2 regions of the Brachybacterium aquaticum genome follow, and region 2 is predicted to be linked to the other one. Evidence: riboswitches for the same ligand, from Rfam matches in the RefSeq annotation. Region 2 holds a riboswitch; the other holds the start of a gene.
The links. A riboswitch is a leader RNA that binds a small molecule or an ion and turns the genes downstream of it on or off. The one in region 2 is predicted to bind FMN.

Region 1: linked by a shared signal. The riboswitch ahead of pnuC (nicotinamide riboside transporter PnuC) and the one ahead of ribD (bifunctional diaminohydroxyphosphoribosylaminopyrimidine deaminase/5-amino-6-(5-phosphoribosylamino)uracil reductase RibD) in region 2 are both predicted to bind FMN.

What each region holds. Positions count from the first base shown of each region.
Region 1 is NZ_JACHLZ010000001.1:1,395,858-1,402,729, forward strand. It holds partial or broken gene HNR70_RS06275 (SLC13 family permease) at 1-150, shown strand, start outside; gene HNR70_RS06280 (MFS transporter) at 222-1,427, opposite strand; gene fmt (methionyl-tRNA formyltransferase) at 1,523-2,488, shown strand; gene HNR70_RS06290 (RsmB/NOP family class I SAM-dependent RNA methyltransferase) at 2,485-4,146, shown strand; gene rpe (ribulose-phosphate 3-epimerase) at 4,143-4,829, shown strand; FMN riboswitch at 4,856-4,975, shown strand; gene pnuC (nicotinamide riboside transporter PnuC) at 5,069-5,776, shown strand; gene HNR70_RS06305 (phosphoribosyl-ATP diphosphatase) at 5,878-6,141, shown strand; gene hisG (ATP phosphoribosyltransferase) at 6,327-6,872, shown strand, end outside.
Region 2 is NZ_JACHLZ010000001.1:3,123,497-3,130,368, forward strand. It holds gene HNR70_RS14035 (riboflavin synthase) at 1-194, opposite strand, end outside; gene ribD (bifunctional diaminohydroxyphosphoribosylaminopyrimidine deaminase/5-amino-6-(5-phosphoribosylamino)uracil reductase RibD) at 227-1,315, opposite strand; FMN riboswitch at 1,439-1,569, opposite strand; gene HNR70_RS16420 (DciA family protein) at 1,678-2,565, opposite strand; gene recF (DNA replication/repair protein RecF) at 2,562-3,803, opposite strand; gene dnaN (DNA polymerase III subunit beta) at 3,823-4,947, opposite strand; gene dnaA (chromosomal replication initiator protein DnaA) at 5,553-6,872, opposite strand, start outside.

The DNA.
Region 1 (6,872 bases), 1.7 Mb from region 2:
ACCCCGCCGAACGCCATCGCCTACGGCTCCGGCTACGTCCAGATCCCGCAGATGGCCAAGACCGGCCTGTGGCTGAACCTCATCGGCATCGTGCTGATCACGGTGACCACGATGACGCTGGCGGTGTGGGTGTTCCAGCTCGTGTACTGAGGCGGGCACACACCTGCAGTGCGGACCCGGTCGCTTCTCGCACCGGGTTCGCGCGGTGTCTCGGAGCGTGCTCAGTTCTCCTCGCCGCGCAGTAGCGCGAGCGCAGCGAGTCCGGCCAGCACCGCGGCCACGCACACCACCGCGATCGCGGCGCCCCAACCCGCGCCCTCGTAGACATGGCCGATCGACCAGCCCAGCACGCTGGAACCGGCGTAGTAGAACAGGTTGTACAGGCTGGTCGCCTGGGAGCGGGCACCGTGTGCCCTGGCCCCCGCCCAGCCGGAAGCGGTGGAGTGGGCGCCGACGAACCCAGCCGTCATCACCAGCAGCCCCGCCAGCACCACGAGCAGCGGGCCGAGGGTCGTGAGCAGAAGCCCCGCGATCATCACCCCGATCGAGCCGAGCAGCACGGGTAGGCGGCCGTGGCGGGCGGCGAGCTGACCGGCGATGGGGGAGGAGATCGTCCCGCCGAGGTAGGCGAGGAACACCAGCCCCATGAGGCTCGCGGGGACGAGGTACGGCGCGGCGGTGAGGTGGAACGAGAGGTAGTTGTACACAGCCACGAATCCGCCCATCAGCAGGAACGCGCAGGCGTACAGGGCGAGCTGGCCGGGGTCCTTCAGCGGGGTGAGCAGGCGGGAGAGGCGTCCGCCGCGCGCCGCTCTGCCCAGCGGCCGGAACCGCTGCTCCTTCGGGGCGAGGATCACGAAGCCGGCCGCCGCGGCCGCCGCCAGCAGCGCGACGGCGGTGATCCCGGAGCGCCAGCCGAGCACGTCGGCGACGGGGGTGGCGACGAGCCGGCCGGACAGCCCGCCGACGGTCGTGCCGGCCACGAACCAGCCCGCGGCCACGGCGCGGGCCCGTTCGTCGACCTCGTCGGAGAGGTAGGCCATGGCGAGCGCCGGCACCCCGCCGAGCGCCATGCCCTCCAGCAGCCGCAGTACCAGCATCAGCTCGAAGCTCGGCGCCCAGGCGGAGACGAGCGCGAGCACCGTCGCCCCGCACACGGCGAGGATCATCGCGGGGCGGCGCCCGATCCGGTCGCCCACGAAGCTCCACGGCACCACGGCGAGCGCGAGCCCGGCGGTGGCGGCGGAGACGGTCAGCGCCGCCTGCTCCGCACCGATCTGCAGGTCCGCGGAGATGAGCTGGAGGATGCCCTGGGGCGAGTACAGCTGCGCGAAGGTCGCGAGCCCCGCGCACACCAGCGCGATCTGCAGGCGCTGATAGGCGGGGGAGCCGATCGGGTGGCCGGTGGGCGGTGCCTCGCCGCTCATGCGGTCCCGTCCTCTCGCTGCACGGTTCCACTGTAGGCACCGTGACGTGCGGGGCCCGGTCCCGGTCGCGCCGCGGACCGTAGACTCGTCCCATCATGCGTCTTCTCTTCGCCGGCACCCCCGAGGCCGCCCTTCCTTCGCTCCGCACGCTGCTGGACTCCCGCCACGAGGTGGTCGGGGTGCTCACCCGCGCCGACGCCCCCTCCGGGCGCGGCCGGAAGCTCACCCCCTCTCCGGTGAAGGCCCTCGCCCTCGAGGCCGGGGTGCCGGTGCTCACCCCCGCGACGCTGCGCGACGAGGCCGTCCAGCAGCAGCTGCGCGACCTCGCCCCCGATGCCGCGCCCGTGGTCGCCTACGGCAACCTCGTCCCCGCCGCGGCGCTGGACATCCCCCGCCACGGCTGGGTGAACCTGCACTTCTCACTGCTGCCCGCCTGGCGCGGCGCCGCCCCCGCGCAGCGCGCCGTGCTCTCCGGGGAGCACGGGACCGGCATGAGCGTGTTCCGCCTCGAGAAGGGCCTGGACACCGGTGACGTCATCGCCACTGCCCCCACCACGATCGGGGAGTTCGAGACCTCCGGCGAGCTGCTGGACCGCATGGCCGAGGACGGTGCCTCGCTGCTTCTCGAGGCCCTCGATGCGCTCGAGGACGGGACAGCGACCTTCACCCCGCAGGACCACGACGCCGCCACCCACGCCGCGAAGCTCACCCCGGCCGAGGCCCGCATCGACTGGACCCGGCCCGCGAGCGAGGTGGGCGCGCTGATCCGCGGCATGAGCCCGCAGCCCGGGGCATGGACCCTGCTGGACGGAGCCCGCACCAAGCTCCTCGGCATCGAGGCGATCCAGGACGCCTCGCGCGGCGCCGTCGGCCCCCTCGCCCCCGGCGAGATCGGCGCGACCAAGCGCCAGGTCCTCGTCGGGACCGGCACCGACCTGATCGCGGTCGCGACCCTCGCCCCCGCGGGGAAGAAGGCGATGCGCGCGGCCGACTGGGCGCGGGGCGCGAGTCTCGCCCCCCACACACGATTCGAGACCGAGCAGGACGGAGAGCGCGCATGAGCGAGCAGCGAGGCGGCGGCCGCGACGACCGCCGCGGCGGAGGCAGGCGCGACGATCGCCAGGGCGGCCGACGCGACGACCGCTCGGGCGGCCGGCGCGACGACGGCTCCCGCCGGGGCCGCGACGCGCAGGGCCACGAGCGCTCCGGCGCCCGCGGCCGGGGCGAGCAGCGCCGCGGCTGGTCCTCCTCCCGCCCCTCCGAGCGCTCCCGCGCCTCCACCCCCTCCCGCCAGGTCGCCTTCGAGGGCATGAGCCTGGTGGGCGAGGAGGACTCCTACGCGAACCTCGTCCTCCCGAAGCTCCTGCGCTCCTACCGCCTCTCCGGCCGCGACGCCGCGTTCACGACCGAGCTGTTCTACGGCACCCTGCGCGCCCAGGGCCGCCTCGACGCGATCCTGCAGGCCTGCGTGGACCGGCCGCTGGAGAAGGTCGAGCCCGCCCTGCTGGACGTGCTGCGGCTCGGTGCCTACCAGCTGCTGGACATGACCGTCGCCCCGCATGCCGCGACCTCTGAGACCGTGGCCCTGGCCCGCGCGGAGGTCGGCGCGGGCCCGGCGAGCTTCGTCAACGCCGTGCTGCGCCGCGTGGGGGAGAAGGACCTCGAGACCTGGATCGCCGAGGTCGCCCCTGACCGCGCCACCGATCCCACCGGCCACCTCGCCGTCGTCCACTCCCATCCCCGCTGGGTGGTGCGGGCGCTGTCGGACGCGCTGGCCGGCCACGGCCGCTCCCGCGACGAGATCGACGAGCTGCTCGCCGCGCAGAACGCCGCCCCCGCCGTGTCGCTCGTGATGCGGCCGGGACTGACCGACCTCGACGAGCTCATCGACCACGGCGCGAGCGAGGGCCGCCTCAGCGTCTTCGCCGCGTCCTGGCCCTCCGGCGATCCCGGCGGCATGGACCTGGTCAAGCAGGGCCGCGTCGCCGTGCAGGACGAGGGCAGCCAGCTCGCCGCCCTCTCCCTCGCCCTCGGCGCGGACGACCTCGTCCTCGCCGACGACGCGCACTGGCTCGACCTGTGCGCCGGCCCCGGCGGGAAGACCGCGCTGTTGGGCGGGCTGACCGTCGACCACGACGCCGACCTCCTCGCCGTCGAGCTGCAGGAGCATCGCACCGCGCTCGTGGACCGGGCCGTCGCGTCCCTGCGCGAGGCCGGCTGCGAGATCGAGACCCGCACGGCCGACGGCACCACCATCGGCGCGGAGCTGCCCGGGCGGTTCTCCCGGATCCTCGTCGACGTGCCCTGCTCCGGGCTCGGCGCGCTGCGCCGCCGCCCCGAGGCGCGCTGGCGCCGCACCCCCGGCGACATCGGCCACCTCACCACCATTCAGCGGGACCTGCTCGGCTCGGCGCTCGACGCCGCGGCGCCCGGGGGAGTGGTCGCCTACGTGACCTGCTCCCCGCACCTGGCCGAGACCCGCCTCATCGTCGCGGACGTGCTGAAGACCCGCGACGACGCCGAGCAGCTCGACGCCCGCCCCGCCGTGCGCGAGGCGATCCTGCCCAAGGCCAAGAACTCCGCCGAGCTCGGCGAGGGCCCGTCCGTGCAGCTGTGGCCCCACGTCCACGGCACCGACGCGATGTACATCAGCCTCCTGCGCAAGCTGCCCCTGCCCTCCGACACCGCACCCACCGAGGAAGGAACCCCCGCGTCATGAGCATCACCTACTCGACCGGCACCCACTACATCCACCCCAGCATCCTCAACGCCGACTTCATGTCCATCGGCACCGAGCTGGACAAGATCTCCACCGCCGACAGCGTGCACGTGGACGTCATGGACAACCACTTCGTGCCGAACCTGACCTTCGGCCCGAGCATGGTCGAGCAGATCGTGGAGCGCAGCTCCATCCCGATCGATGCGCACCTGATGATCGAGGACGCCGACCGCGAGGCCCCCGCCTTCGCCGAGGCCGGCGCCTCCTCGGTGACCTTCCACCTCGAGGCCACCCGCGCCCCCGTCAAGCTCGCCCGCGACCTGCGCAAGAAGAACGCCCAGGTGGGTGTGGCGCTGCGCCCGGCAACCGCGGTCGAGCCGATCCTCGACATCATCGGCGAGTTCGACATGCTGCTGATCATGACGGTCGAGCCCGGCTTCGGCGGCCAGAGCTTCCTGGAGACGATGCTCCCGAAGATCCGCCGCGCCCGGAAGGCGATCTCGGAGTCGAACCTCGAGGTGTCCATCCAGGTCGACGGCGGGGTGAGCCGCGAGACCATCGAGCGCTGCGCCGAGGCCGGGGCGAACGTGTTCGTGGCGGGCTCGGCGATCTACCGCGCCCGCAATGCGGCCGAGGAGATCTCCGCCCTGCGTGAACTCGCGAGCGCCCACACCGCGCACTGATCTATCCTGCCCCTGTCACAACCTGTGACGTGCTCCGGGGTCGGTGAAAGTCCGAGCCGGCGGTGATAGTCCGCGACCCGCGTCTTTGCGGTGGAGCCGGTGGAATTCCGGCACCGACAGTACAGCCTGGATGAGAGGCGCACGTCCCGCAGGTCCTCGGGGCAGCGCATGCGCGTCCCCGTGCCCTGCAGGATCCCTTTTTCCCCGGAGCCACTGCATCCGACGGAGAAAGGACCGACATGGATCTTCTGCAGTGGCTCTTCAACGCACGGATCGAGTTCGCGGGAGGACAGTTCCTCCTGCTGCGCGAGGTGCTCGGCAACGTCTTCGGACTGCTCAGCGCACTCGGCGGCATGCGACGCAAGGTCTGGGCGTGGCCCATCGGCATCGCCGGCAACCTCCTGCTGCTCACCGTGTTCCTGGGGACCGTGTTCGGCAACCCCAACTCGGTGGACCTGCTCGGCCAGGCCGGCCGACAGATCATGTTCATCGCCACCAGCATCTACGGCTGGGTCCGCTGGCGTCAGGCGAAGCAGGAGGGCGGCACGGCCGTCGAGCCCGAATGGGCGTCCTGGGGCACCCGCGCCCTGCTGCTGGTCGCCCTCGTGGGCGGCACCGCGGCGCTGACCCCGATCTTCCGGGCGCTCGGGTCCTACGAGCCCGTCTGGGCCGACGCCTGGATCTTCATGGGCAGCCTGCTGGCGACCTTCGGCATGGCCAAGGGCTGGGTCGAGTTCTGGCTCATCTGGGTGGCGGTCGACATCGTCGGCGTGCCCCTGCTGTGGAGCGCCGGGTACTACGCCAGCGCCTTCATGTACGTGTTCTACGGCGCATTCACCCTCATCGGCTTCTTCGTCTGGTGGCGGGTGCGCAACAAGCGCGATGCGGAGGAGCAGAGGGTGACGGTCGAGACCGCGCACCTGGACCCCACCGTGCGCCGGCGCTGAGCCCCTCCACCGGATGAGGCCCGACGCGCCCGACGTGTGAGTGCTCTCCCGGCAGGTGGTCCGATCCGCGGACCATCTGCCGGGACGCGTACCCTGTCGGCGTGAAGGATTTCGAGGCACTGTTCGCCGAGCTCACCGAGAAGGCCCGCACCCGACCCGAGGGGTCGGGCACCGTCCGCGAACTCGACGGCGGCGTCCATCAGATCGGCAAGAAGATCGTCGAGGAGGCCGCCGAGGTGTGGATGGCCTGCGAGTACGAGTCCAAGGACGACGCGGCCATGGAGATCAGCCAGCTGTTCTACCACCTGCAGGTCATGATGATCGCCAAGGAGATCTCCCTCGAGGACGTGTACAAGCAGCTCTGAGCTCCGCTCGAGCCGCACGCACCTGCGTTCTCGCCCACCTGCGTGCTGGGGCGCTCGCGACGCCCCGACTCGGCCGATACCGTCGGCCGCCCCCGCGCCGACGGCCCCGCCGTCCCGCCCCTGACTTCCGTCCCGACATCTGACTCCGTCCCGACACCTGGCCGCGCCGCGGCCGAGGAGGATCCGTGCTCCGCATCGCCGTGCCCAACAAGGGTGCCCTCTCCGAGCCCGCCGCCGATCTGCTGCAGGAGGCGGGCTACCGCCGCCGCGGCATGGCCAAGGAGCTCGTCGTGGTCGACGAGGAGAACGGCGTGGAGCTGTTCCATCTGCGCCCCCGCGACATCGCGGTGTACGTGGGCTCCGGCACCGTGGACGTGGGCATCACCGGTCAGGACATGCTGATCGACTCCCGCACCCCCGCCGCCGAGATCCTCCAGCTGGGCTTCGCCCGCTCCACCTTCCGCTTCGCCGCGCCGGTCGGCACCCGCAGCGACATCTCCGACCTCGAGGGCGCCCGCATCGCCACCAGCTACGAGAACCTCGTCGAGGACTACCTCGGCGAACGGGGCGTCTCCGCCGAGGTCGTCCACCTCGACGGCGCGGTCGAGTCCTCGATCCGCCTCGGCGTGGCCGACGTGATCGCGGACGTCGTCGAGACCGGCACCACCCTGCGCCAGGCGGGCCTGGCCCCCTTCGGCGAACCGATCATGACCAGCCAGGCCGTGCTCTTC
Region 2 (6,872 bases):
GCGATGACGTCGGCCGTCCAGACCTCCCCCTCGTGGGAGGTGACGGTGAGGCAGCAGCCGTCCACGGCGATCGAGTCGCCGAGGCGGATGCCGTCCAGGACGTGCGGGGAGCGGATGCGCAGGCGTGCGGGACCGTCCGCGTCGTGGGTGAGGGACTCGACGGTGCCGAGCTCCTCGATGATGCCGGTGAACATGGGCGTCCTTCCTGGTGGGAGCGGTGGGGTGGTCAGCGGGTGCGGGGCTGCAGCAGCAGGCGCAGGTCGGTGGGGCCGTCCGGGGTGGGGAGCGGGCGGAGGTCGCGCAGCTCGAGGTCGAGCCGGTCGGTGATCGTGGTGATGCCGAGGTCTCCGATGCCGGCGGGGCCGGCGCCGAGGAGGCTCGGAGCGAGGTGGACGATCAGCTCGTCGACGAGGCCCGCGGTGAGGAAGGCCGCGGCGAGGGTCGGCCCGCCCTCGACCAGCACATGGCGGATGCCTCGGTCGAAGAGGTCCTCGAGTGCGGCCTCGGGGTCACGGGTGCGCAGGCGGAGGGCTTCACCGGCGCCAGGGAGGGTGGGCAGGGCCGGCGCCTCGCCCTCGCCCATGACGACCCGGAGGGGCTGGCGGGCGCGGAGGGTGCCGTCCTCATGGCGGGCGGTGAGCTGCGGGGCATCGAGGCGCGCGGTGCCGGTGCCGACCAGCACCGCGTCGCAGCATTCGCGCAGGTCGTGGACCTCGGCGCGGGCGGCGGGGCCCGTGATCCAGCGGCTGGTGCCGTCGGCCGCGGCGGCGCGGCCGTCGAGGGTGAGGGCGAGCTTGGCGGTGACCAGGGGGCGGTGGTGGACCAGTCCGTGCTCCCAGCCGCGAAGCAGCTCCTCGGCCCGCGCGGTGAGCTGCGGGTCCTCGCTGACGGCGACGTCGATCCCGGCCTCGCGCAGGGTGTCCAGGCCCCCGGCCGCGACGGGGTTCGGGTCGCGGCGGGCGACGACGACGCGGGCGATGCCGGCGTCACGCAGCGCCTGCGTGCAGGGGCCGGTGCGGCCGTGGTGGTCGCAGGGCTCGAGGGTGACCAGGGCGGTCGCTCCGCGGACGGGACCGGTGGCGCTGCGCAGCGCGTCGACCTCGGCGTGGGCGGTGCCGGCGCCGCGATGGCGGCCCTCGCCGAGGATCCGCCCGTCGGGGGCGAGGAGCACGCAGCCGACGCGGGGGTTCGGACCGGCGGGCACTCCCGGAGCTGCGGCGAGGTCGAGGGCGTGGTGCAGTGCGGCGCGCTCCGCCTCGGTGGTGCACGACATGGTGGTGCACGGGGTGGTGGCCTCGGTATCGGCCCTGCTCATCTGCTCTCCTCCGGTCCGCGGCTCGCGGTCCGAGGAGAGGGAGGGGCGACGAGGGCGACGTCCGCAGGGTGCGGCGCGGACGGTGCACGGAAGCACCGACGGCGGACCGTCCCATGGACGTCGTCGCGTGCTCTTCCCATCCGGACTCTCACCGTCGGTCCAGGAGTTCCACCTGGTCAACCGGGGGCCTGAGAGCCCTCGGGTCGCGGACTGTCACCGCCGGCTCGGAATTTCACCGACCCCAGTGCACGCGAGCTGTGTCAGCTCGACTCCCACACCGTAGCAAGCGCACCCGGGTGCGTGTCCTCCTGTGAACGCGGGACGAGACGCCGCAGGTCAGCCGCGCAGCCCCACCATGCTGCTCACCCGTAGGTGTCGCGCGGGCCGCGCCAGGTGACGGTGCGGCGTCCCTTCTTCCAGCTGCGCTCGGCCGCGGCGGGCCCGGTGACCTTCAGCTCGGAGACCACGTGGGAGCCCACGTGCTCCTCGATGGTGGTGATCAGCTGCGGGGTGAGCATCCGCAGCTGCGCCGCCCAGGCGGAGGAGGAGGCGCTGACCACGAGCACCCCGTCCTCGAAGGACACGGGCCGGCAGTGGGTCGCGATCCGTTCGCCCACGATCTCGTCCCACTCGTCCAGGACCCGGCCGGTGCTCATTCCCTCCATCCAGCCGAGGTTGCCGAGCACCTTCTTCAGCACCGACTGGATGCCCTGCGGGTCGCGGGGGTCGGGGCGGGAGCCGGAGTAGCCCGGCGCCCGGTCGGACCGGTCGCGCAGATCCCTGGCCTGAGTCTTCGCGGAGATGGGGAAGAGTCCGCGGTCGCGGGCGGCGGCGCGGGAGCGGTTCACCGTGCGGCGCGCGAGCTCGAAAGGATCGGCGGGGGTGGGCAGGTCCGGCGGGTCGTAGAGCTCCTGGTCGGGCTCGGGCCCGAGCGCGGGGGCAGCCCCGTCGCCGGGCTCGGCCGGCAGCGCGACGCGCGGCGCACGGCGGCCGACGGGGGCCTCGACGCGGGGTGCGGCGTCGGCCGGGACATCGCCTGGGACACCGGCCGCGGCGCCGAGCTGTGCGGTCCCGTCGGCTGGACCCGCCTCTCCCGGCCCCGCCGCTCCCGCACCTCGCCAGGTGCCGAGGTCGTAGGGGTTCGCGAGCCGCGGCCGCGCGGGGCCCGCGGCCCTGCCGCTCCCGCCGGCGGCTGCACCGCCCTGGCCGGCGCGCCCCGCCCCGCCCCGTCGGCCGCCGCTGCTGCTCACCGCGGCACCGCCTCGCCGAGGCGCACGTCGACCACGTGGATCTCCCCGTCGAGCGAGGCGGGGATGTCGGTGTCGTTGGCGGTGGTGATGAGGACCTGGGATGCGCCGGTGACGATCCGACCGAGGCGCTCGCGGCGGTGCACGTCGAGCTCGCTGAACACGTCGTCGAGGATGAGGATCGGCTCACCGTCGCCGAGGTCCCCCTCCTCCAGGCGCAGCAGGTCGTAGCTGGCCAGGCGCAGAGCGAGGGCGAGGGACCAGGACTCGCCGTGGCTGGCGTAGCCCTTGGCGGGGAAGTCGTGCAGGCGAATCTCGAGGTCGTCGCGGTGGGGTCCGGTGAGGGAGGCGCCGCGGTCGATCTCCTCGTCGTGCCGGGCGGCGATCATCTCGAGCATGGCGTCGTGGATCTCGCGCAGCCCGGGCAGCTCGCCGGGCGCGGTGCCGAGCTCGTCGAGGACCGCGGAGCGGTAGCGGACGTCGGCCGGGGAGCTGACCTCGCCGCGCTGGGCGGGCGGCAGATCCAGTGCCGCCTCGGCACCTTCGTCGGTCGCGACCCGCAGGTAGGAGTAGCCCAGATGCGGGCGGAGGCGGTTGACGAGGTGGAGCCGGGCGCGCAGCAGGTCGGCGCCGTGGCGGGCGAGCTGCTGGTCCCACACCTCGAGCGTGCTCGCCGCGGACTCGGCCGGGTCGAGCCCGCCCACGCTGCGGCCGCTGCCGCCGCGGCGCATGGAGCGCATCTGCTTGAGCAGGTTGCCGCGCTGCTTGAGGACGCGGTCGTAGTCGGCCTTCACCGAGGCGTAGCGGGGGGCGATGACGAACAGCAGCTCGTCGAGGAAGCGGCGCCGGCCCTCGGGGTCGGCCTTGACCAGGCCCAGGTCCTCGGGGGCGAAGAGCACCGCGCGCACCTCGCCGAGCAGGTCGCGCAGGCGGGAGACGTTCTGACCCTGCAGTCGGGCGCGGTTGGAGCGCCCGGGGGTGAGTTCGAGGTCGACCTGGAGGGGACGCCCGGCGCGCACGAAGCTCGCCCGGATGATGGCGGTCGACTCCCCGCGGTGCACGAGCGCCGCGTCGTGGGGGACGCGATGGCTGGAGAGGGTCGCGAGGTACCAGACGGCTTCGACGATGTTGGTCTTGCCCTGGCCGTTCGGGCCCACCATGACGGTGATTCCGGGCTCGACGGGCAGGCTCAGCCGCTGGTAGGAGCGGAAGGCGGTGAGATCGAGGGCGGTCAGCTGCACGGAGGGAGCTCGACCTCCCTCAGATCCGCATCGGCATGATCAGGTACTTGTACGAGTTGTCGGGCTCGCCCTCGAGGGACTCCTGGCCGGTCATGACGGACGGCTTGATGGAGTCGGTGAAGGTCAGGCGCGCGAACTCGGTGCCGAGCGCGCCGAGGCCGTCGAGCAGGAAACCGGAGTTGAAGCCGACGACCAGGTCCTCGCCCTCGAGCTGCGCCTCGAGCACCTCGCTGGCCTGGGCGTCGTCACCGGCGCCGGCCTCGAGGGCGACCTGGCCCTCGGTGAAGGACAGGCGTACGGGGGTGTTGCGCTCGGCGACGAGGGAGACGCGCTTGACCGCGTCGATGAGAGCGCCGGTGGAGACCACGGCGGTGATCGCGGTCGTGTCGGGGAACAGGCGCCTGACCGGCGGGTACTCGCCGTCAACGAGGGTGGAGGTGGTACGGCGACCGCCGGCCTCGAAGCCGATGAGGTTCGCGGAGTCGTCGTCGTTCAGAGCGATCTCGACGCCGCCGCCGGTGGCCAGCGAGCGGGCGACCTCGTGCAGGGTGCGGCCGCGGACCAGGGCGGTCAGCTCGGTGCCGGGGGTCGAGGGGTTCCACGTCAGCTCGCGCAGCGCCAGGCGGTAGCGGTCGGTGGCCATGAGGGTCATGGTCTCCCCGGCGATCTCGACCTTCACACCGGTGAGCAGCGGAAGGGTGTCATCCTTCGACGCCGCGACGGTGACCTGGGAGATCGCCTCGGAGAAGAGGTCGGCGGCGACGGTGCCGGCGACCGGCGGCATCGCGGGCAGCTGGGGGTACTCCTCGACGGGGAGGGTGGCCAGGGCGAAGCGGGCGCTGCCGCAGCGGACCTGGAGCTTTGTGCCCTCGAGCGCGATGGAGACGTCCTTGTTCGGCAGGGCCCGGACGATGTCGGAGAGCATGCGGCCCTGGACCAGCACCTCGCCGGGCTGCTCGACCTCGGCCTCGAGCCGGATCTGCGCGCTGACCTCGTAGTCAAAGGTCGACAGCTGTAGCTCACCGCCGGCATCGGCGACGATGCGCACGCCCTGCAGGATCGGCATCGCCGGACGGACGGGGAGGGTACGGGTGGCCCAGGAGACGGCGTCACCGAGGACGCCGCGATCGAGGTGGAACTTCACCGTTTCCACTCCTTCGCAGTGGTCGAATGCCAGAACGTGATCGACGTCGTCGAACGGTGCACAGCGTATCGGGTCTCGAGCCCTGCCGCCGACACACCGGCGCCGATCCTTGACATCCGATCCCCTCCTCGTCCGTGCTCCTCGCTCCGCCGCTGCCCTCCGCCGGCCGTCGCCGCCCGGCCCTCCCCGTCCACATCCCCGTCGAGCAACTACCTGCAGTCCTCATCATCACGGCTGTGGATTCCGTGGAAAAGTGTCATTCGCGCAGGTCGCAATCGGAACTGACGGCGTGGGTCGCTCGTGGAGAATGACAACTCCTCCGTGGGCGGACTGTGCACGGATCAGCGTGCTCCGCCGGTTCCTGTCATTTCTCCATGCACATCGGCTCCTGCGCGGATGCTCGTCGTTCCACACTGTCCACAGAGTTATCCACAATTGGGGAGAGCGACAGGATGACCTGGACTGTCATTCGCTCGTCCCCAGAGCATCCACAGCTCCCCTTCGTCGCGGTTCCGCGCACTTCCCGCCGCTCGTCGGCCGACGGAAGCGTTGCCGACGTCACGCGCAGCGGCGCCTCACGGCTGTCCCACACTGCGCGAGGGCGACTACTGACGGCTCGAGGAGCTCTTGATCCGTGCGGTCAGCTCGGTGACCTGGTTGAAGATCGCCCGACGCTCCTTCATGAGCTCGCTGATCTTCTTGTTCGCGTGCATGACGGTGGTGTGGTCGCGGCCGCCGAACTCCTCGCCGATGCGGATCAGCGGCATGTCGGTGAGCTCCCGGCAGAGGTACATGCCGATCTGGCGGGCGGAGACCAGGCGCCGGCTGCGGCCGGTGCCCACGATCTCCTCGACCGAGAGCCCGAAGTAGGTCGCGGTCTGCGCGATGATCGTCGACGCCGTGATCTGGGCGCCGTCGTCGTGGGAGAGCAGGTCCTTGAGCACCGACTCGGCGAGGGTGACGTCCATGGGCTGGCGCGACAGGGAGTGCAGCGCCTGCACGCGGATCAGCGCGCCCTCGAGCTCGCGGATGTTCGTGGCGATGTGGGAGGCGATGTACTCCAGCACGTCGTGCGGGACCTCGCCGGTGTTCTCCTGCGCCACCTTCTTGCGCAGGATGGCGATGCGGGTCTCGAGGTCCGGCGGCTGCACGTCCGTCATCAGGCCCATCTCGAACCGGGAGCGCATCCGGTCCTCGAAGCCGCCGAGCTCCTTCGGGGGCAGGTCGGAGGTGATGACGATCTGCTTGTCCGAGTTGTAGAGCGTGTTGAAGGTGTGGAAGAACGCCTCCATCGTCTCGGGCGCGCGCTGCAGGAACTGGATGTCGTCGATGAGCAGGATGTCGATGTCGCGGTACCGGCGCTGGAACTCCTGCGCCTTGCCGAACTGACCGGACTGCACGGAGTTGATGAACTCGTTGGTGAACTCCTCGGAGTTCACGTACCGCACCACCACGTTCGGGTACAGGCTCTGCGCGTAGTGGCCCACCGCGTGGAGCAGGTGCGTCTTGCCGAGGCCCGAGCCGCCGTAGATGAACAGCGGGTTGTAGGCCTTCGCCGGCGTCTCCGCCACGGCCGACGCCGCCGCCTGGGCGAATCGGTTCGAGGACCCGATCACGAAGGTGTCGAAGGTGTACTTGCTGTTCAGGCGCGAGTCCTCGCCGAGGGTCGAGCCGCCCGCGGACGGGGCGGGCCGGGAGGGAGCCGGCATCGGGGAGGGGGCCGACGAGCCCGTCAGCGCCGAGAGTCCCGCGTAGGCGCTGGGGTCGTCGGCCGCGGAGCCGTGGAATCCGGTGTCCAGGCGCGCGCCGCCGCGCGTGAAGGGTCCGGCCGACGGGGAGGCGCCGGCCGAGCCGGCCGACGTGCTCGAGGGCAGGGCGGCCCGGCCCAGCTCGCCGCTGCGGGGAAGGACCGAGCCGCGGCCGCC